DNA from 3 places in the Paenibacillus sp. GCM10027626 genome. Region 2 is predicted to be linked to each of the others. Evidence: riboswitches for the same ligand, from Rfam matches in the RefSeq annotation. Region 2 holds a riboswitch; each other region holds the start of a gene.

Region 1 (7,341 bases), on a different contig from region 2:
CTTTTTTCCTCCCTTTACTGTCTGGTGCTTATTTATAATTGAAATGCCATCAAGGTGGGATGACATCAACTATCGGCAGACAGGCAAGCGGGCAAGCAGGCTGGCGCGGGTTAACCTTTAACTGCGCCAAGCATAATGCCTTTAACGAAATATTTTTGCATGAAAGGATAGACGAATAAAATCGGAATCGTGACTACCATCGTAATCGTCATCTGGACGGATTGCGGGGTAAGTATGCGCGCTGCCGCTCCGCGGTTCAGCTCTTGCACTGACATATTGGCCAGCGACTGCACCTGATTCAAATAGTTGTAAAGGATGAGCTGAATCGTCTGCAGCTTTGGATCGGATACGAGAAAGAAATTATCCTGCCAGGAATTCCACTGTCCGACGGCAGCGAAGACAGCTATGGTCGCAATAATGGGAAGCGATAAAGGGAAAATGATTTTGCGGTAAATGGTGAAGTAGCCCGCCCCGTCAATCATTGCCGATTCCTCTAACGCTGCCGGAAGCTGTTCAATAAATGTTTTGATCAAAATGACATAGAAGCCAACGATCGCCCCAGGCAGGACGTAAAGCAAAAAGTTGTTTTTCAGGCCCAAATTTTTCATCGTTAAATACCATGGAATAAGCCCGGCATTCAAGTAGAGCGAGATAATGACAAAACGGTAAAAGAATTTGCGCCAGACGAGCTCGTTCTTCGTCACGATATAAGCAAACAGACTGGAGCTGAACACGGTAACAATCGTACCGATGACGGCTCTTAGCACCGATATGACGAACGAGCTGTATATATCGGGCAATTTTAGCATCGCTTTATAGTTGTCGAAGTTGATGCCCCGGGGCAGGAAAACGAGCCCGCGCGACGCCTCGAGCGGATCGCTGATCGAGTAGATAAATATATAATAGAAAGGATAGACACAAGCAAAGGTGATAAGAGAAAGCAGCAGATAGTTGGCGATGTTGAAGCTGATATTCCAAAGTCCGGTTGGTTTGGTCATAAGTTGATTCCGATCCCCTTTCCGAAATGATTCTTTAAACAATCGACTGGCCTCTGACCCGTTTGGAAATGAAGTTGACGGTGAAAAGCAGGATGACACTGATCACAGTCTTGGACATGCCGATTGCGGTTGCATAGGCGTAATCGTTGGTGGCAATGCCGATCCGGTAAACGTAGTAGTCGAGCACCTCGATTTTTTCGGCAACGAGCGGATTATGGAACACAAAATACTGGTCGAACCCGTTGGAGAGCATGTTGCTGATGCTGAGCAGCAGCAAGACGATATAGGTCGGCATCAGACCGGGAACGGTTACATTCATAATCGTCTGAAAGCGCCCCGCGCCGTCAACCTTGGCGGCATCAAAAAGCTCCTGATCGATCCCGGCGATCGAGGCCAAATAAATAATCGCGCCCCAGCCGAGCCCTTTCCAGACCGCAACGGCAGTCTGAACGTACCAGACAGCCTCGCCATTGCCGAGAATATTCGTCGGTTCGCTAATGATGTGCAGCTTGATCAGCAATGTGTTGAACAATCCCTCGACTGAAAATACAGAGAAAAACAACGAGAAGACGATAAACCAGCTAATAAAATTCGGCAGTGTCGTTGTTGTCTGCACAATTTTTTGGAAGGTCTTATTTTTCACTTCCGACAGCAGGATGGCAAAGATGAGCGGCAGCGGCGAAGTGAGAAGGCCGAGAAAGCTCATGGCCAAGGTGTTTTTAAGCACATTAAGCAGTTCGCCCCCGTCGTTCAAAGTCAGCTCAAAAAATTTCAAGCCGACAAATGGTGTCTGGGAGAGGGGGATTCCCGGCTTGTAATCGAAAAAAACATATACCCAGCCAAACAACGGTAAATAGTTGAACAAAAAAACGAGCACGATAAACGGCAGCGCCATGAGAAGCAGGGACAGCTTGCTCTTTGTAATCACCGGTTTCTTTTGCATAGGCCAACTCCAAATTGTTTATTTTCCTGTTCGTTAGGATCAGTATAGAGGGCAGACCCGCCGGGAGAAATAAAATAAGCTACAAAATGATGCACTTTCTTATGATTGAAAGAAGAAATAGAAAGCGGGAATAGATTCGTGTCTACTCCCGGCTATCTTTTCTGTACTTTTTTTACGATTTTATTCCGCGTGCTCGATTTTGGGGAATTTCAGTGTAATGGTCGTTCCTTCTCCCGGGCTGCTGTCCGCCTCCAAGCGGTAGTGGGGGCCGAAGTGCAGTTGGATGCGCTTGTTCACATTTTGCAGACCAATGCCAAAAGTTGGACTGTCCGCACCGTCTAAAACATTTCGCAGCAAATGCAGCCGTTCCGCTGTCATGCCGCCCCCCGTATCGGAGACGGCAAGCGTGATTGTGCCTTCTTTTTCCGCCGCCGCGATGTGAATGCTGCCTGTATAATTTTTTGCTTCTATGCCGTGAATGATGGCATTTTCAACGATAGGCTGCAAAATAAAGCGAAGCACCTGACAATGCAAAATCGTTTCATTCAACTGCCACTCGATCTGGATGCCCCCGCCGTAGCGCATATTCATCAGCTTGACGTAGTTGTCGATATAGCCGGTTTCCTCGCGAAAGGTCCACATCAGATCCGAACGGTTAAAAATCGGTTTCAGCAAGCTGGCCAGCGTCGTCAAGCTCCCCGCAATGTTGTCCGCTTTAATGACAACCGCCATCCATTTGATCGTGTTCAAGGTGTTGTACAAAAAATGCGGCTGGATTTGGGACTGAAGCATCCGGATTTCCAGCTTTGCTTTTTGCTCTTCCGCCCGCCGATTCTCGTCGATCAGATTGCTGATGCTTTCGGACATGCGGTTGAAGCCTCTTGCCAGCATGCCGAGTTCATTGTTAGCGGTGCTGTTCAGCTTGATCCCCAGATTGCCTTTCTCCATCTCCAGCATGCCTTGCGACAGCTGTTTGAGCGGTTTGGTCAGCTTGCGAATCCAATAATACGAGATCAGCAGCGCCGCGGCGAGAGCAACGGTAATAATGCCGATCATCGTATAACGCAATGTCCAAATATCTTTGACAAATTCACTTATAGGCACAAGCTTGATGACGGTCCAGCCGGTATCGCCCAGCCGGTAGTAGACCGCTTGCATGTCTTCAGCCGAAAAGCTGCCGAAGGAGCCGGCGACCCGGTCCAGCAGCGAGTCCGGCACCTTTTGGCCGAGACGGGACGTATCGGTGTGGGAAATAATAATTCCCTTCTGATCGTAAATATACATTTCGCTTCCCGGCTCTCCGCTCAGCTTGTTATAAGTGGCGGCCAGCACCTGCTGATTCATATTGACGACAAGCGTACCGGCCTGATCGTTCTTCATGATCGATTTGACCCCGCGCATGGAAGATAAGAGGACAGGCAGCTCATCCTCGGGCCGATAAACATAATTTTGAAAATCCTTCGCCTTGGTTGCGCCCAGCCAGATCAAGCGGGGAAAGGCTTCCTGGGCCTGATTGTAAAGGGATGTAACATAGAACCAATGCTGTTTGGCGGCGTCTGTCAAGTAAACGGTGGCATGGGCATCGACGCCGACAACGGTGCCGAAATTCGTGAACAAATAAATGGATGAAATATGCTCATAGTTTTTCAAAATAATCGAGGTTCGTTCCATCACTTTATTGGTCAAATTGACGCTGTCCGCAGGGGAAGAGGTGCTGACATCCAGATACTCCTGAATGCCGGGATCGAGCAGAAACAATTTGGACACTTTGTCCACTTCCTGACGCGACGCTTCAACACTATTCTCCAGCTGCTGAAACAGCCGCAAGGTCGATTGCTCCGACCGCTTTTGCAAAATGTCCAACACGCCAAAGTAGATCATAACTGCGCTGACAACAAGCACGGCCATGCTCATGATCATAAAAGACAAGCTTAAACTTGTCCGCAGGCTGCCGTTACGCCTGCTCATCATTTTTCGCATCATCCTGTTCACCGTCTTTCGGCCAATCGGCGACCCACTGCCTGCGGAATTCCCGCGGGCTCATCCCGGTAAAGCGCTTGAACGCCCAGCTAAAATAACTCTGGTTGGCGAAGCCGATCCTGTCGGCCACTTCATAGGTTTTCATATACGTACTGAGCAGCAGTTCCTTGGCCTTCTCGATACGGTATTGCACTAAATAATCAGCATAGTTTTGCCGCATTTCTTTTTTGAACAGGCTGCTTATATAATTCGGGCTCATCTGGACGTGCTCTGCCAGCTCCGGCAGCGATAAATCGCGGTCATAGTGCATCTCGATATATTGGAGTACTTCGTTTATTTCTCTGCTGACAGCTCTTCGTTTGGCGTGATGCTTCGCAAGATCTGCCAAGTATTGCTCATAAATGGCGATTGATTGTTGCAAGGTATCCGCTTTCGATATTTGCTCGGCATAAGCGGTGAAAATTTCCGGAACATTGACATCGGTCAGATGCATGGAGGTAATCGGCCACAGCAGCCACTGCATAAACTGCTTCTGCACTTCTTCTTTGGAAGTGAGTAGGCCGGCTTGCAGGAATAGGTTAATCTTTTCGGTGAGCTTGCTTTTGTAATGTTCACTTACTTGCCATTTCTCCGGCAGGTAGAGCAACTGCTCCCGCAGCGCTGGAGCCAGCTGCAGCGGCATGTTCCCGTCCGCTCTAATATCGGCGCCATTGCCGTGAAAATATTTCCGCGCCAGCGCCTGGACGCTGAGCCGGTATTGCTGCTTTAGCGCATTCTCGCTACTGCCGATGCCACTAATCCCGAAGGAAACGGTAGCGTTAAAGTAAAGATCCATCACTTTGCGAATATGCTGCAGCATTTTGTGAAGCGTCTCCCAAGTTTGCTGCTCACTCGGCAGATCATGGAAGCTGGCCATAATCATATAGCGGCTTTCCTCGTCGTGAAACACTTCGCTGCGCGCATATCCGCTCAGCACCTCATCCAGGACGTTGAGCAACGACATGCGAGTCAATTCGCCTTTATAATCCTGAAAACGGTTTCGCAGGAGCGTGTATTGATCGATTTCCATGGCGCAGACGATGAGGCGGGACGGTTTGAGGCGCAACTCCATTCGCTCCGCAATGGAGAAAAACTCTTGATCCGTATAGCGATTGCGAAACAAGTAGTCTTTGAACAGATTTTCTTTGGCAACGCCATGCTCGATTCCTTGGGGCTTTGCAGCCGGACCTACAGAAGCGTTCAGCTCGGATTGAAGCCTGTGCAGCAAAGTTTCAATTTGCTCCGTAGTCATCTCCAGCTTGAGAATATAATCGCTGACTTGGTGCACTAACGCTTTGCGTACGAGGTCGAAATCTTCCAGACAGGTAAGAATAATGATTTTGGCAGGCCGCTCAAGCTCGCGTATACGTGCGATCAGCTCCATGCCGTCCATCACCGGCATTTTAATATCGGTAATGACAATATCAGGTGCCTCCCGCTGATACGTCTCCCATGCTTCCTGACCGTTGGAGACATCGGCAATTACCGCCATCTCATATTTGGCCCAGTCGATGGCTGTCTTCAAACCAACTCTTACAAGCATTTCATCCTCGGCAATCAGCACTTTATACATATGGGTGTGTCCACCTCCGTTCGTAATGGGTAATATTTAACTCTATTCTCGTTATGCCAGCAGCGTGTGTCAATAGCATAACAAAATGGACTGAACAAGGATGTAAAGGGATGTCAAGGGTTTGTATAGGTTGGGATGGTAGACTGGAAGTATATTCGGAAAATGCGAACTGTGTCGTGAGTGATACATACTAAAAGATGCCGGATTGCTATAGAAGGAGGGGGCAGAGAGGTCAGTAATTTGTTTAGAAAATGTATAGATTTGTCGAATATAATTAATTTTTAATTATCCCTTAAAAGGAATTTCAACAGAGAGTTTATTCCAAATGTTACATAAAATCTCGTGCGATAATAGCAAACCCGTTGAAAAGCGGGGACGCAAAGCTTAAGGGGCTAATGGATTTGCTGAAGACGCGAATGCCAATGCCAGCCAGCTGTCGAATACGACGGAAACCTCCGTCTAGCGTATGCGCTGTGATGGAGGTTTTTATTTCCAAGGAGGCCTTGGCATCTTTTATGGAGGTGATGATTAGGAGTTTCAGAAATCTCAGTATCACACTCGCATTGACCGGTTAAAGAGAGGAAAAAAGATGATTTAGAATTTGTAGTGAGAAGGAGGAAGGATAGATCGTGCATTTATCGAAAGTAAAAACTTGGAAAAAACAATTGGCGATGTTGCTTGCGTTCGTAGTTGCAATTGGAGGAGTACCTTCAGTATTTGCTCCAAAAACAGCAATGGCTGCTGACACAGCTCCTGAACTCATAGTAGACTATGAGTTTTCTGATCCGGGAAATGGGGGACTGCCGGCAGATAATAAAAAAGGTTCTACATTAACAGTGGTTGAAGGTGTTTATGGCGGTAAAACTTATGGCAATACGACAACTGAATATGGTACAGACAGTGCCGGGGACTACTGGAGGTGGACCTCCGATAAGCAAAGAGGCGGCGGTTTTACCCTAGACATTGACCCGAAAGGAAAAAGTATTGATAAAAGTTATTCGGTTGGAGTTCGTTTTTCTTATGACACTCTCAACAGCAGCTGGACTAAAATTATTGATTATAAAGATAAGACCAAGGATCAAGGGTTTTACTTTGACAGTGACAAAAAGTTGAAGTTTTTTGATGTTGGTACTAGTGGGAAAACATCAGTGCAACCAAAGCAAATTATCGATATTATAGCTACAAGAGATGCAACTACGAAAATGTTTACTGCTTATATGATCGTAGATGGTGAATTTCTTAAGGAAATAGAAGTTGATGACTCAAGTAACGGCGCAACGCCTATTGTAGTCAATAACAAGATTCGTTTCGGTTTCTTCCATGATGATTATATATCTGGTGGAGATGAGAAGACAACAGGCGGAAAAGTGTATTCCATCAAGTTCTGGGATGGGGCAATCACGCCAGCTGAGGTTCTGAAAGCTACAGCGGCCAAAGGCACTGAAGTTGGAACAACGACAGTATCGGTAACACCTGCTAGCGGCAGTAACTCCTATAAGGTGCTTGTTTCGGATAAGTTGCTCCCATTTCCGCTTCAAGGCGAGCAGGTTCCGGCAGGAGCTTCTGATTACAACTTAGGTGATGACATTCCAGATGTAGATGCAAATACCAATAAGTATGTAGGTATATATGAAGTTGATGAGAATGGTAATATCATCAGTTTTAAACAAATTACTTTAACAAACGATGATATAAAAATGCCAACACTGGAGATCGAAAAGCCAGCCGATACTAAAGTTTTCGAGAACAAACCTGAATTTACAGGTAAGACGGAAGCAGGCGTGCAGGTAACTGCTAAAATAAAAAAC
Region 2 (7,341 bases):
CGATTGACATCCTCCTTATGCTCCGATAAGGCCGAAATGCTGGGGATCGCCAGCCACTCCTTCAATTCTGCGAGATGCTTCTCCCGGTTCCCGGCAAAATATGCAGCGTAATTCACATAACCCCTCCTTGACAAAATAATAAACCTATTCAAATCTTACCATGAAGACGAGCAGACCTCCAAATCGCCTTATGCGTGGCCGCGGCGTAGTCGAATGATGGGCTCGCTAGCCGAAAGCATGAACCAGACGCCTATTTTTGGTAGAATGGTAGTGTTTAACCGGAGCGGTCAGACTTGCCGTCCGCGGGGCTGCCCCTCATATCGATTATCGGCTTATTGCCGCTTAAGGAGAGGATGATAAAGCGATGTACCTTGTATCCAATAAATCGAACCCGGTTGCTTCCGAGGAGACAGAACGGATGGAACGGGAATGGAAGGTCAAATTTCCGGATGACTATATCCGGTTTCTCGCCCAATACGGGGAAGGCACCTACAAGGGCTGGTTGAATGTGCAGGCGCCCGACCCCGACGTGCTGCCGCCGTTCGTCGAATACGGCTTTTGGGAACACGACGAGACATGCCCGATTACAGAGGAACAAATCGGCCAATGCATCTCGATCGGAACGACCATAGACGGGGATTTTCTTGCCGTCCATCCGGATGTCGATGGCGTGCTCTGGCTGCCCAGACATTCGGAGCGCATTGCCGCCAAACCTGCCGCGGAGCCCGATTATACGGCCTTCCTGGATCGGATCTATTACGAAGCCTATGGGGATGCCGAGCATGTTCCAGCTTATTTCGAGCCGTGGAACGCTACGCGGCAGCATGCTTTTTTTCATTTCACGGCCGAGGGGGATCGCCGTCTTGCAATGCACGATCTGGGGCAGCGGTGCAAGGAACGGTTCGGGCCGGATCTTGTGATCGAGAACGAATATACTGGAATATTGTTTTTCCAATCCATGGGGGGCTACGTACGGTTTAATTATGCGTACGAGCGGGAAATCGCGGTTTTTTACGAACCTGATAGCGGGACGCTATTCGATGAGATGATGCAATTTCTCAAGCGGAATCATTGCCGGATACTGACTTGACTGAGAAGAAACGGCTGACGCGGTCCTTGGTGCGAGACAAGTTTCTTCCCTTAGAAATGTGTATAGGGTGAAACTTATAAATGCCATAAGATCGAAAAAAGCGAATCTGCATCCGTATGCTGATTCGCTTCTATAACATTATTCTTCTATTTTGGCGTGGACGATCAAACGATGAGTGGGATTAACAAGCGGGTCGCAGGTAATAAGCGTAAGAACCTTATCCTTATCATTACGATTAAGTACCGATACATCCTCCGGTTTTACCCTTGTTGTGTTGAACACGGTATAGACATATTCGTGGCCTTGCTTTTTGACGACAACCTGATCGCCTACAGCTACTTCATTCAGCCGATTAAAGAGCCTTCCTTTTTTGCGCATGCGGTGGCCGGCGATGGCAGCATTGCCTACTTCACCAAGCGGTGTCGTTTCTTTCATGTGTGCAGTCGCATGCCGCATATTCTCTTTAGTCGCTCCTTCAAGCACCGGGACCTTCAAATCAATCTTGGCGATTTCTAAGGTAGCGATTGGCACCGCCTCTTCATCGTCATCGTTCACCGCTACGGGCTCCGGCACCATCTCAGCCTCCGGCTCCGTCTGCTCTTCATCAAAAATATCGTCCAGTCCCCTGTAATGGGTCTGAACCTGAGGCGCAGCCTCTGTATCATAGGCAGCCATAACATCTTCCATTTCATCCAGCAGCCTGGCTTCCCGCCGCTCATCAATCCAATTCGTGATAGACGGATAGAGCATAACAATAATACCCGCAATAATGAGTAAAGCCGCAATTTTTCGCATCTTTATGCCTCTTTTCAAACCGAAAGAAGTAAAGGGAGCAGAGTCCCTTTACTTCTTTCTTTGATTCCACCTATTGCTGGCTGTTCTTCTTCAGCTTCCTGCCTCTTAGCAACAATAATCCAAGCGCAGACAATCCAAGGCCGCTCCAATAATAAGGAGTCGGGCTAGTTTCTCCGGTTTGAGGGAGCTTATCTACTGCGGCTACTTTATCTCCCAAGCCCGCTAGCGGGACGGCCTCTGTCTCAACAGAAACAGTTTCTTCTATTATAGCGGGTTCTTCCAAAAGTTCATCAGTCAGATCCGGCTTTTCAGCTCCATCTGCTTGGCCGCGCGGCACCTCTTCATCAACGATAGTCACTAATTCCCCTTCATCTGTCGGTTCGACAGGCACATTCGGGTTTTGCGGCGTCACCGGTTCTACAGGATCTATTGGATGATTAGGATCCGGCTTCGGACTCTCGGTACCTGGGTAAGGATTCCAAGGGTAGGGAGTCTCTGGATCAGGATCCGGATCCGGGTCTGGCTTCGGATTAGGCGTGCTTTCTTTTTGGTTTGTGAAAGTAAGCGAAACCTTTGGTGATTGGAGTGAAACCGAATGTTTCGTTCCATCCAATTGGTAGCCCTTTGGTGCGGCGGTTTCTTGAATAACATAATCATCATACTTCAAACCTTCGAATACTGCAGTGCCGTCTGCATCTGTTGTTTTCGAGGCGATAACAACCAGTTCCCCTTCAGTATTCTTGCGGCTCAAGGTGAAAGCAGCGCCTTCCAGTTTCCTATTTTGATCGTCGGCATCGACTTTAACGATTTCGATTTTGCCTTCCGGGTCTGGATCTGGCTTCGGATTCGGGATCTCCGGATCTTTTCCTTTCTTCTCCACGATCACTTCATTCGTAGGCACATTGCCCACATTGGCAATATTACTTACTTTCGCTCCCGGTTCCAGTCTGCTGAAATCGACTTTGTACTCAATTTTAGGTTGTTCGCCAGCTTTAATGCTTCGGTTATCATTAGTAACTGTCAGCTTGTGCTCAACCGGGTCATACGTATAGGAGAACTGATCTGTAACTACAATTGAATCTTCGATTAAATCAACGCGGCTGTCAATCAAATCCGTTACAACAATGGAGTTCTGCTTGAACTCGCCAAAGCTGTAGAACTGAATCGTATAATTAACAATTTGATCCGATCCTTGATCGCTGGACAGCAGTTCTTTGTCTGCCTTTTTAAGAACATTGATCGCTCCCGCAGTTTTACCGAGCTTTACGATTTCCGCTGTATACTCTTTTTCACCGTCAGCGGTGATTTTCGCGCTATTGTTATACTCTGGTTTTAGATCAACGATTTTCATTTCATATCTAATGAAGTAAGCCCGTTCGATATCGCCAAAATCAAAATGAATTTCATTATTGTTAACGCTCCAATGTGGCGGCTTCTTTAGTAGATTTTCCTCCTCATACGGGGAATCAACATAGAACTTCATACTATCCTCTACTAATTCAAGACCGGGCGGGATATAGTCCACGACCTTTACATTTTTCAAATCCTTCAGTGCACCGTTTACACGAATATAATATTCGATAGGTTTTCCCGGATCTGTTACGACACCGTTGTGATTTTCATCAAATCCTAGATTGCCGTTCCACTTTTCTATCAGATTTTCTTTAGGACCGCCGTTACCGGGATCAACAATCGTAACATCGAGCGTCGTAACCATATTTTTGATTGTTACCACAATCGGCAATGTCCCCGGCTCAGCCTTCCAGCTTAGCGTCGCCTCTAGCAGCATATACCCTTTAAGGCCTGACTGCATATTAGCACCGAAAGTGCAAGTTACCTCAGTTTGCGAAGTTTCTTCATTTTCCGTTATTGAGCAATCGCGAATATGCTCGGGCGGATACTTTGGCGTTACATCCTTTAATATAGAAGGCAACGTAAACGTTAACTGATCGCCTTCATTTATGGCCCCCACCTGTTTCGCTTCATATTCTACCTTTAATGCAATATACTCGCCGCGATTGAGCTCGTACACATTGGAGGTTACTGTATAATTAAATCCAGGATCCCCCGTTGCAATAGCAGATGACGGCGCTAGGATCAAGCTGCCGAACAGTCCCCAGAGCAACATAAAAGCTAATACTCCATAACTCTTACTCTTCAAAACTCGCACTAAATGAGCCAATTTCTCACCTCATTTACATATTATAAGTCTCTGCTCAGTTTTATGCTGTAGGTCAATAAAAAAGACTGCCACGATAAAATAATCATGGCAGTCGAACGGTCATAGCATTATACAATGCGTTAGACTCAGACTTTGCGTCCCACCCTTTCGAATGGTTTGCGATTTTCATGTTATATGTTATTTAACGATACAGCTATAAATTCCGGCAGAAGCTAGACTTGATTCCATTTTATCACAATCTTCCACACATTTGTTAAACACTTTTTTACTAATTTTATAGGTAAGATGGATTAGTTGTGCCGATATTACTTTATAGCCATAATTTTCACTGTCCCTAAGGCAAACCGACCATCCTCGCGGCGTTCCTCAATAGCAAAATCGACCCCCGGCTTGCCATTGCTCGGGTCAATGATTGCTGCGTTAACCGTATATGTGCCAGCGGCTAATGTTTTAGGCAGCGGTAGAGAAAAGACTGCTTTGCTTGTTCCGGGAAGCCATTTGCGAATATCCTGATCCGTGTTCATTTTTACTGCAATTGTTCCGTTCTGGTCTGAGAGTGAGAGCTCGAACGGCCATTCATAGTAAAACGGCGCCACACCCCGGTTTTTCACCTGCAATTCAATATTCAAACTCTGCCCGGCCTTGACAGTCTCCTCATGTGATTCTTCGGTGATGACAAAGCGATAACCAATCGTTTTCAAAAACCGGTCAATATTGCTCTGGTACTTTGTATCTTCCTCACGATAGGGCGCACTTGGCCCCAGCCACGAAACATGTGTCATGCGCGCTTGACGCAACGTTTCTTCAATTCTGCTGTCCTTCATAAAATTGGAATCGGGCATGAACTCGCCACCGCTCGGCGCTTTCGTCCAATAATTCAACATGGCAGGCTCCTTTTCCTTTGTCAGCCATGAAGTATAACCTTTCGTAGACCATTTGTAGAATTCATCGATCGTAGAGCGCTTATCGCCAAATGCATCATTATACAGTCCCATGCCATAAGCCACAGCGATCTCATGCGGGCGCCGCATCAGCAGATGCTTGTCTGGAAACGACTTCGCATAATGAGTGGCGTACTGATCGGTAATGCTGCGCTTAGGAAAAACGATCGCTGTATCGCCATCATTTTTTGTATGCCATTCTCCCCAATGACCCACGCTCCCTAATTGCACAAAAGCGATCTGCGGATTGTTGTTATACCTTTTCCCTAATGCTTTTAAAAGCAGCTCATGATTTTTAATTAAAGCGGGATGCGTATAATCTGGACTAAAACCTTCACCATAATCCATGCTGTACCATTTCCCTTTATGGCCTATTTCTTCATAAAGCCAGTCCGGTATGTCCATATGAGATTCGCTGCGCGGGTAATCCAGGATGACCCGAATGACCAGATGCACTCCCTGCTCCTTCCAATAAGCCATGTTGAACTTTTTTTCCACTTCTTCAAAAGCGTACTTTCCTTTTTCCGGCTCAAGCTCCCGCCAAGTCATATTTGCATGCGCCAGACGTACAGGCTGTTCGATGTCGCTGGTAGTTCTTGCATCTGCAACAAAGCCTATATAGGGGTTTGCCAGCACTTCCTCTGATTCAACCGGTTTGAACAAAGTACGTTTCACCTCTTTGGCTGCATCCGAATTATTAAAGATTAGGACACTAGACACACCAGCAATGAGCGCAAACAAAAAAAGTGCCATAATTCGACGAAATAACTGTTTTTTCATGGTTTTCCCACCTCTCAAAAAATGCGAAATAGTCCTTTTTTACAATTTGTTCAGTATTTGTATAGATTCTTGGTGTATTGTATATTTCGTTGTTGTATACTGATAATTATTACAACTTTCTAATGGAAAATTCATATAAAAGCGGTGAACCTAACGATGAAAGTACTCGTAACAGGCGGCTACGGCTTTATCGGCTCTTTCGTAGCAGAGCGATTCCACAAGGAAGGCTATGAAGTTTTTTTAGTGGATGACATGTCCACAGGCAATAAAAAAAATATTGATTTTAAGCATACGGGCTATATTTTACCAGTCGAAGACCGCAAATGCGAGGAGATTTTTCGCAGCACACAATTCGATGCAGTTGTCCACCTTGCAGCACAAGTCGATGTCACCACTTCCATGAGTAATCCCCGACTTGATACAAAATCCAATATTTTAGGCTTGTCCAATATGCTTTCATTATCACATAAATATGGTGTGAAAAAATTCATTTTTGCTTCATCTGCTGCAATTTACGGTCAAAACGATCGTCTGCCGCTGCCCGAAAGCGAGCCCGGAAACCCAATTTCGCCTTATGGCTTGAACAAATGGCTAGGAGAAACTTATTGCCAAAAATGGAAAGAAATATATAATTTGGAAACTATATGTTTCCGCTTTTCTAATGTATACGGCCCTCGCCAAGGCAGCGTTGGGGAAGGTGGCGTTATTTCTATTTTCAATGAACGTACAATCACAGGCAAAGATCTCACTGTTTTTGGAGACGGCGGACAAACACGCGATTTTATTTATGTAGAAGATGTCGCCGATGCAATCTATCGCGCTTCCTATTCTACTTTGACCGGTGTCTACAACCTGTCTACCAATACTGAAACAAGTGTGAACGAGCTTGTGGAAACGCTGCGCGCTCTTCACGGGCCAATAGAAGTTAAATATAAAGAAAGCCGCCCCGGAGATATCTATCGTTCAACACTGGATAATACACGGATCAAGAATGCACTGGATTGGACGCCAAAGTATTCCTTTTCAGAAGGTCTTAAAAAAACATACGAATGGTTTGCTGGAGATCAGAAGAGTAAAGAGGCTGTTGCCAACAAAGAAGAGACAACAACCGAGACTTCTTCCTTTTCCAAGTTCTTCAGGGCATCGCTTCCCTACGCGGAAAATTTGCTCGCATTTGCTATTACTGCATGGGCAACCTTATCGCTGCAAGACACTATGTATGACTTGATCGACTTCCGTCTGGTTTATATTATCTTTTTAGGTATTTTGTACGGCAATCGTCAATCACTAATTGCAGTTGCGCTCTCCATCTTCTTGTTCATTTACCAACAATTATTTAACGGACGAGAGATGGTTTCCCTATTGAATGATACGAATTTCTTCTTCCATACAGCCGTCTATTTATTCATCGGTCTGATCGTCGGCTACGCAATCGAGCGTAAAAATCTCAAGATACATACACTCGAAGAAAGCAAAGCGACGTTGGAAGAGAAATATACCTTTCTTAACGATGTTTATAACGAGACACGCCTTGTAAAAGATGGCTTGCAGAT
Region 3 (7,341 bases), on a different contig from region 2:
GAAAGACAAACATACCTTATTAATCATTGATGATACATTGACGAACATTGAGCTGATAAAAGCGATTATTGACGATGAATATAATACTTTATCTGCTGTCAATGGAATGGACGGACTTGAGCTTGCCGAGCGAATGCAGCCGGATCTCATTATTTTGGATGTGATGATGCCGGAAATGGATGGCTACGAAGTGTGTCAGCGTTTAAAAAGAAATCCAAAAACAGAAGCGATTCCGGTAATATTTGTAACCGTATTGGATCATGACGAGGATGCCGAAATCGGATTAGTTGCCGGCGCGATTGATTATATTGCCAAGCCGTACCATCCCGCATCGGTAAAAGCAAAAATTCGCAATCATTTGGCCTATCGGGCGTTAATTGAAAAAAATCGGATTGGCTAAAAGTAAGGGGGCATCCAGAAAGCGGTTGAAAAAATTAAACCCTTGTTTTACACTGGTGTTTAACAGAGAGAGTATAAACTGGGGTGAGCGATGTTGGAAATCGTGACAAGACGAAAGACAAATAAATTATTCGGCAGGATTCCGGCATTATCGCAGGATGATGTGACGTATTTGACCGCAGAGCTGAACAAGCGGAAACGTAATTTGTTCGATATATTACAAAGAAAAGCAACATACCGGAATCCTGAAACGACCAATCGCATTGCACTTAAGCTAGCTTTAATCAATGAAGGATTAACCTGCCTGTCGTTGCGAGACTTTTCCAATCCGCAAAAAATAGAGGCATTAAAGCAGCTTTTCGATGATCAGATGTAAGCTTATCGCTGCGACAGGCCTGACAAAACAAAGTGGGTCGTCTGCTTTATTTCGTAATCTGGCCCGGCATCGGCATCTCGGCCGACAGCCCATGCTTCAGTAAGCAAGGAATCATAAGCGGGATAGACAAGAATAGAAATGATGTACATTTCAATTTGGGGCAGCGATTCGAAATGAAAGACGTCTTGTTCTTTGCCGGAGGTTAAAATAGTGCGCAGGTAATCGAAACAAGGGGTCAAGATATTACGAATCGCTTGTTTGAGCGGCCCGCTGGATGAGAGTTCGTGTTTGAGAATCATATGAAATAGCTTGTTTTCATAACGCGCTCTAAGGAAAAGCTGGATAAAATGGCACAGTTCCTCAGCCGGCTCTTCAATTTGCTTTTGCCCCTGGTTGAATAAAGAGCTGACATCCTGTGTCAGCCGCTCGATGACGGCATAATATAAATTTTCCTTGGAGCCAAAGTAATAAGACACTAGAGCCAGATTTGCATCTGCCGCATCGCAAATTTGGCGTACAGAAGTGTTGTTGTAGCCGCTCTCAGCAAAGCATTGCTTCGCGGCATCCAAAATTCTCTTCTTTGATTCTTCCTTTTTGTTACTCATTATTCCTCCATTGGCCTTTTAGACGATTATAATTTTTGTACAGCATACATACAAGTTCATAGCCGGAAGATTCCAAGCGCAGGCATTACTGCCTGGAATCTTCCCGCGGGCTGCGCAGTAGAAGCGATTTTCGGGATGTTGAAGGAAATATACGTGCCTTGATTTGAGTGACGGCACTATGTCCCGCTCATGCCAGATCCTATCGTCAATGACGGCGAATGCTTCATGCGAAGGACGATCTATGATTTCTATCTTTATTATACTTCCATTTGCGCGAGTTAAAAGACCGTAACGCAAGGCATTTTCTACCAGAGGTTGCAGGGTAAGCGGCGTCAGCCTTTTCTTCTTGATTTTATAGAATTTATAAAATTCGGCTGGTTTGGCCTTAGAGTTGGAGAATGTCAAGTGTTTTTTAAGCCAAGTGGACACACGATCCGCTATTTTGTCGAATACCGACCAATTCAGAGGTGTCCCGGACACAGGATGCGTTATTTGCGGTTTAGTCGGGTTTTCGCGGTGTCATGTCTTATTCAGTTCGACGAAATGAAGGGCTTTTCCTTCGTCTGAAAATAAACATAGGGAAGAAATTAAAAAAATATTGAGGAATCTTAGAGCCTGATGTTTGGTTGCAGCTGCTTGGGGGAAAAGCATCCTAAAAGCTTCATTTACAATCGTTCAAAATATCGACAAACGACATAGGAAATATGTACTTAATTCTGGAAGTCGGGCTAGGAAAAATCGACATAAGGTGATATACTAGAGTCATAGAAATACAATATCTACCATGCTTAAGTCTATGGGAAAAGGACCCTTGATATGAAAGCTTTCATAGTTGATGACGAACGACTAGCTGCTGCAAGGCTGAAGAAGCTGCTTGAGAAGGACATTGGCGGGGTTGAGGTTTTAAGTGTTTATACCATCCCAAGCGTTGTTATTGAGCAAGCAAGTGTTCTGAAGCCGGATGTTGTTTTCTTGGACATTCATATGCCCGGTATTAACGGGCTTGAGCTGGGAGAGCTGCTTCAGGAAGTGCTGCCGGATGTCGAGCTTGTATTTGTAACCGGCTACGATCATTACGCTGTTCGCGCTTTTGAGCTTTACGCGCTGGATTATATTGTGAAGCCGGTGCGCGTGGACCGTCTAAGGCTGACGGTACAGCGGCTGCGCGTTAAGCGGCAAGAAGCGAAGACTCCTGAAGCAAAGTTGCCGAGCATATGTTGCTTTAAGGCGCTGCGCTTTCAATTTCCAGGCCAGGAGCCACGGGCAGTTAAGTGGCGGACAAGCAAGGCGCAAGAGCTATTTGCTTATTTATTGCATCATCGCAATGTTGTAGTCGATCACGGAACAATCATGGAGCTATTTTGGCCGGAGATGGATGTACCGAAGGCCATGCAGCAGATGTATACAACAATCTATCATATTCGCAAGGTGTTGAAGAGTGAAGGATTGACATCGGTGACGATTACGAGATGCAATCATGAAGCCGGTTATCTTCTTACGATTGGACAACCAGTTGAATTAGATGTTGAAATATGGGAGCAAAGCATCAGGCAGCTGGATTCCAGCAGTTCGCAGGATGTAATTGAGCTTGAGGAAATTTTGCAGCAGTACACTGGCGATTACTTGGCCGACTACGACTATTTGTGGGCTGAGCATGAGCGCGAGAGACTGCGGCAGCAATGCATAACGCTGATGAGCGCCTTGGTTAAGCTGTATCTTGATCAGGGTCAGAAGATGAAGGCGAGCAGAGTATACGGGCGAATGCAGCAGTTGTTTCCGTATGAAGAAGAGGGCTACTTTGGCTTGATGAAGCTTTATGATTTATTGGGCGAAAGTGCCAAGGTGGACGAGCAGTACCGTTTGTTAAAGTCGCGGTTAGCTGACGAGTTGGAGGTTGACGTGCATCATACCATCAATGAATGGTACAAGCGGTGGAAGCAATATCGGAGCGAGGCTGATCCTCGCCAAGTGAGCTATTCTCGATAATGGCAAACCTGTCGAAAGACAGGGACGCAAAGCTACAGGGCCTTCCCTCAAGGATGGCAGCCAGCTACCGAAATGAACAAGCTTTTTTTATTTCATAGCATGGCAAAAAAACTTTACACGATAACGGCAAACCTGTCGAAAGGCAGGGACGCAAAGCTACAGGGCCTTCCCTCAAGGATGGCAGCCAGCTACCGAAGGGAGTTTTTTTATATGCGTAAATTTATGCTGACGTTGATGGCGTTTGTTGTTTTATTGGCTGCGGTTGCTGGTGCTGCCGGCAATGTACAAGCGGCGGCAAACGCTGGACAAGCTGCATGGTTGGACAAGGGTGAACTGAATAAAGGACTTATAGCGGTTCATTACAATGCCGAACCTAAAGTCAAGATCAAGCTGATGATTGCAAAAGGCGCTGGAACCTACACCTACACGGTGCGTAACGGAGTGAAGGAAGAGCGGTTCCCGCTGCAAATGGGCAACGGAGACTATACGGTTACACTGCTGGAGCAGGTAAACGGAAATCAGTATAAAGTTATTGGCAAAGATACAGTGAAGCTGAACCTGGCTGATCAGAATGTCGTATACTTGAATACGGTACAAAATATTGAATGGGACGCTCAGAACCAGGCGATTGTCAAAGCAAACGAACTGATTAAAGGGAAAAAGACAGACGCGGAGAAAGTGAAAGCGATCCATGATTTTATTATTAACAACATCGCTTACGATAATACACTGGCCAAGACAGTGACAACCGATTATTTGCCGCAAATTGACCGGACACTCAAGGATGGCAAAGACATCTGCTATGGTTATGCGGCGTTATTTGCAGCCATGCTGCGCGCGGTAGATATTCCCGCCAAAATGACAATGGGAAAAACAACATATGTAGATGTGTACCATGCCTGGAACGAAGTGTTAATGGACGGAAAATGGGTTACAATTGATACAACGATCGATGCCGGTTTGAAAAATACAAAAAAAGCATTGCCAATGATCAAGGATGACAAGAATTACAAAGTGGAAAAGCAATATTAATGAATACAAGTGGGAGTCCTGTAGCTTGCAAGTTGCTGACAGGACTCCCTTTTTGTCATTGTTTTTTTTGGATAACCCCGCAAGCGATTCGATTGCCGGAATTGCCTGACGGATCGGTTACGTAATCATCCTGCTTCTCGTGAATAACTAAGGCGGTGCCGCCTGGTTTTTGCAAATCGTTCAAAGTAAACACCTTGCTTTCGATGGTGGCTTCTACTGTCCCGTCCTTTTGAACGAGAAGATTGGGTAGATCGCCGGTATGAAAGCCTTTCGGATTATTAAATCCATGATGCTTGTGGGTCAGATTCAGATGCTCGCCAGCTGACTTGAAATCTGGCTTTTCACACAGACCGGTTTCATGAATATGAAAACCATGCAAACCAGGCGGCAGTTTTTCCGCTTTTATGTTGATTTGGACCGCATTTTTCTGCTGCACAATTGTCGCCGTTCCAATCTCCTTGCCTTCGCTATTAATGATGGTCACAGCGATCGGTTTGTGAGCTGTGGAGCTGGCAAATGCAGCAGGTGAGATGGAACTGATGACACCCAGCATTAACAAGCTGCCGCAGCTGAATAGGCGCACCGTTTTACTTAATGACTTCCTCATTATTGGATTCCTCCTGGTAATGTTTGTGATTCTTCTTCATAGCATGTCCTCCCGGCCGGAAAAATATTAGTGCGAAGTGACCAACATTGCGTAATATTACCTAGCATGAGAGGGCGGTCAGATGCTCATTCTAAGCTGCAGGAGGTGAATCATCATAATGATGAACAAAAAAACTTATGGTGTACTGCTGCTGTCGGTTGCTTTGGCGACAACAGTAACGGCAACAGGATGCGGTAAAAGAACAACTGACGGCGTTAGAACAAATCAATACCGTACGACGACAGATAACCGCATTTATAAAGATGGTGTCCGAACAAATATGTATGGCGTTACTCCGCGGGCTCATACCTATGACCGCATGACAACTCCAACTCCAACAACTCCAGGTCCGCGGACTTATAATTATGACCACGTGACGACTCCATCTCCACGGGCTTATAATTATGACGGTATGACGTCTCCGGCCCCAGGAAGAGGAGTTACCGGTCATCAGAATAATTCCGCCGTTGCCGACAGAATGGCAACCCAAGCCAAGGCTGTAAAAGGTGTAAGCAAAGCCACTGTTATCGTTCACGGACGTGATGCAGTAGTAGGTCTTGAGGTCAAACCCGGTCAAAACGGCGCTGCTGTAGCGCGACAAGTCAAGCGTACACTGGAAAAGCGTGATGCCGGCTACAAGGTGCACATTACAACCGACAAAAAGCTTCACACACGCATCACGAACATGAAACATCAAATGAGTTCAACGGATGGAACGACTGGAACAACTGGAACAACTGGAACAACTGGAACGACTGGCACGACTGGAAGGTCGCTGGATGGCATGACTGGAAGGTCGTTTGGCGGCAGTAATATAAGGCCGCTGGATGGACACCCTGTTCGCAATTTTGCCAATGATATCGGCGTACTGATTCAAGATATCGGTCGTACAGTTACAGCGCCATTCCGTTAAGCCGACAAGATTTGTCAGCCATAATGTTCTTGTATTCGTACAAGAGCATTATGGCTTTTTAATTTTGATGGCGCAAATGGCATGATCTTACTAGGATTATGGGCGCCTGGAGTTTTTAATTGCGCGTATTTTATGTTATATTTAAATCAAACCCGAAAGCGGCGCAACATAATCCATGTCCACTGGTTTGGTTTATAAGAGGGAGCAGATGTTCAGACGGATTTGTAAGGTTTAGCCGCTCCCGGAAACAGTGTATTTGCTGTGGATAGGAGTAACTATATGATTCAGAAGATAACGGACTTTCTGATGGATTTTGGCGCATGGGGGCTGTTTATTCACTCTTTCGCTGATGCCATTATCGTGCCGATTCCGGCATTTTTTCTTCAAGTTTCTTTAAGTCTTGCCAACCCGTCCACTGCACTTTGGCTTGCTACGGTCGGTTATATTGCGTGCCTTTTAGGCACCCCTTTTGGCTATTTGATCGGTAAAAAAGTCGGCAATACGGTGCTGTACAAAATCCTTAAGCGCTCCTGGGTGGATTCCGCCACGGAGATGTTTAAAAAAAACGGGGAGACGGCAATTCTTATAGGCTCCTTTACTCCGATACCTTTTAAAGTGTTTACCATAATGTCGGGCTGTTTGAATTTCCCGCTATGGCGTTTGCTTGCTTATGCAGCTGTTGGCCGTGCTGTAAAATTTTATGTCATAGGTTTGCTGTTTTACTTTTACGGCCGCACAGCAGAACATATGGTGAAAGGTGTATCCATTTATATTTTTGTTATTGCTGTGCCTTTCCTCATTATTTATATTCTATTAAAAAAGAGAAGGCAAAAGAAAAAAGCGTCGCAGACTCCCGAAGACGCCCCGAAAGCGGAGGCTGATACCTTCTTAACAGAGGATTCAGCTGAGCCAGCGGCAAAACCTGACGCTTCACAGCCAAAAAACACGCGTCTAGGCGGAAGAGCTTCTAATGAAATAACGCAAACACCAGAGCACTAAAATATTTTTTATGTATAGAGCTGCCGATCGTTTAGGCTTTGAACGAGGCAGCTTTTGCGTGTTTTTTAAAATATAAGAAAGTAAAAGTTTTACCTTATACACAGCTTATATTTCTAAGGAAAGAAACTTGCTTCGCGCCAAGGACGGCGTCAGCCGTTTCTTTTTGTGGACTTTTATTGACCTGTATAGATTCTTTGGGCCATAATAAATTATGGCTATGATTAGTAAATGAGGTGTCTGTAGTGAGCGGTTTATTAATTCGTATGGAAGAGGCTTTTCCGTTATTAACGGCAATGGAAAAAAAGGCAGCGCGATATATTCTCGATCACCCGAAAAGCATCGTTAATTTATCTGTTCAAAGCTTGGCGAAGCTGGCGAATGTCAG

Evidence for each region. A riboswitch is a leader RNA that binds a small molecule or an ion and turns the genes downstream of it on or off. The one in region 2 is predicted to bind cyclic di-GMP.
Region 1: linked by a shared signal. The riboswitch ahead of ACFQ0N_RS09160 (Ig-like domain-containing protein) and the one ahead of ACFQ0N_RS26325 (SpaA isopeptide-forming pilin-related protein) in region 2 are both predicted to bind cyclic di-GMP.
Region 3: linked by a shared signal. The riboswitch ahead of ACFQ0N_RS18250 (transglutaminase domain-containing protein) and the one ahead of ACFQ0N_RS26325 (SpaA isopeptide-forming pilin-related protein) in region 2 are both predicted to bind cyclic di-GMP.

What each region holds. Positions count from the first base shown of each region.
Region 1 covers NZ_JBHTHC010000003.1:477,591-484,931, reverse strand. Annotated here, with positions in the region: gene ACFQ0N_RS09180 (carbohydrate ABC transporter permease) at 111-998, opposite strand; gene ACFQ0N_RS09175 (ABC transporter permease) at 1,033-1,941, opposite strand; gene ACFQ0N_RS09170 (cache domain-containing sensor histidine kinase) at 2,122-3,912, opposite strand; gene ACFQ0N_RS09165 (response regulator transcription factor) at 3,896-5,533, opposite strand; cyclic di-GMP riboswitch class I at 5,876-5,974, shown strand; gene ACFQ0N_RS09160 (Ig-like domain-containing protein) at 6,163-7,341, shown strand, end outside.
Region 2 covers NZ_JBHTHC010000016.1:86,029-93,369, forward strand. Annotated here, with positions in the region: gene ACFQ0N_RS26310 (dipeptidase) at 1-116, opposite strand, end outside; gene ACFQ0N_RS26315 (SMI1/KNR4 family protein) at 365-1,090, shown strand; gene ACFQ0N_RS26320 (class D sortase) at 1,229-1,885, opposite strand; gene ACFQ0N_RS26325 (SpaA isopeptide-forming pilin-related protein) at 1,956-4,013, opposite strand; cyclic di-GMP riboswitch class I at 4,151-4,238, opposite strand; gene ACFQ0N_RS26330 (DUF4832 domain-containing protein) at 4,373-5,788, opposite strand; gene ACFQ0N_RS26335 (NAD-dependent epimerase/dehydratase family protein) at 5,945-7,341, shown strand, end outside.
Region 3 covers NZ_JBHTHC010000009.1:39,898-47,238, forward strand. Annotated here, with positions in the region: gene ACFQ0N_RS18230 (response regulator) at 1-400, shown strand, start outside; gene ACFQ0N_RS18235 (hypothetical protein) at 491-775, shown strand; gene ACFQ0N_RS18240 (TetR/AcrR family transcriptional regulator) at 778-1,380, opposite strand; gene ACFQ0N_RS18245 (response regulator) at 2,197-3,366, shown strand; cyclic di-GMP riboswitch class I at 3,358-3,438, shown strand; cyclic di-GMP riboswitch class I at 3,482-3,562, shown strand; gene ACFQ0N_RS18250 (transglutaminase domain-containing protein) at 3,577-4,398, shown strand; gene ACFQ0N_RS18255 (superoxide dismutase family protein) at 4,454-5,005, opposite strand; gene ACFQ0N_RS18260 (YhcN/YlaJ family sporulation lipoprotein) at 5,166-5,957, shown strand; gene ACFQ0N_RS18265 (YqaA family protein) at 6,237-6,956, shown strand; gene ACFQ0N_RS18270 (MurR/RpiR family transcriptional regulator) at 7,199-7,341, shown strand, end outside.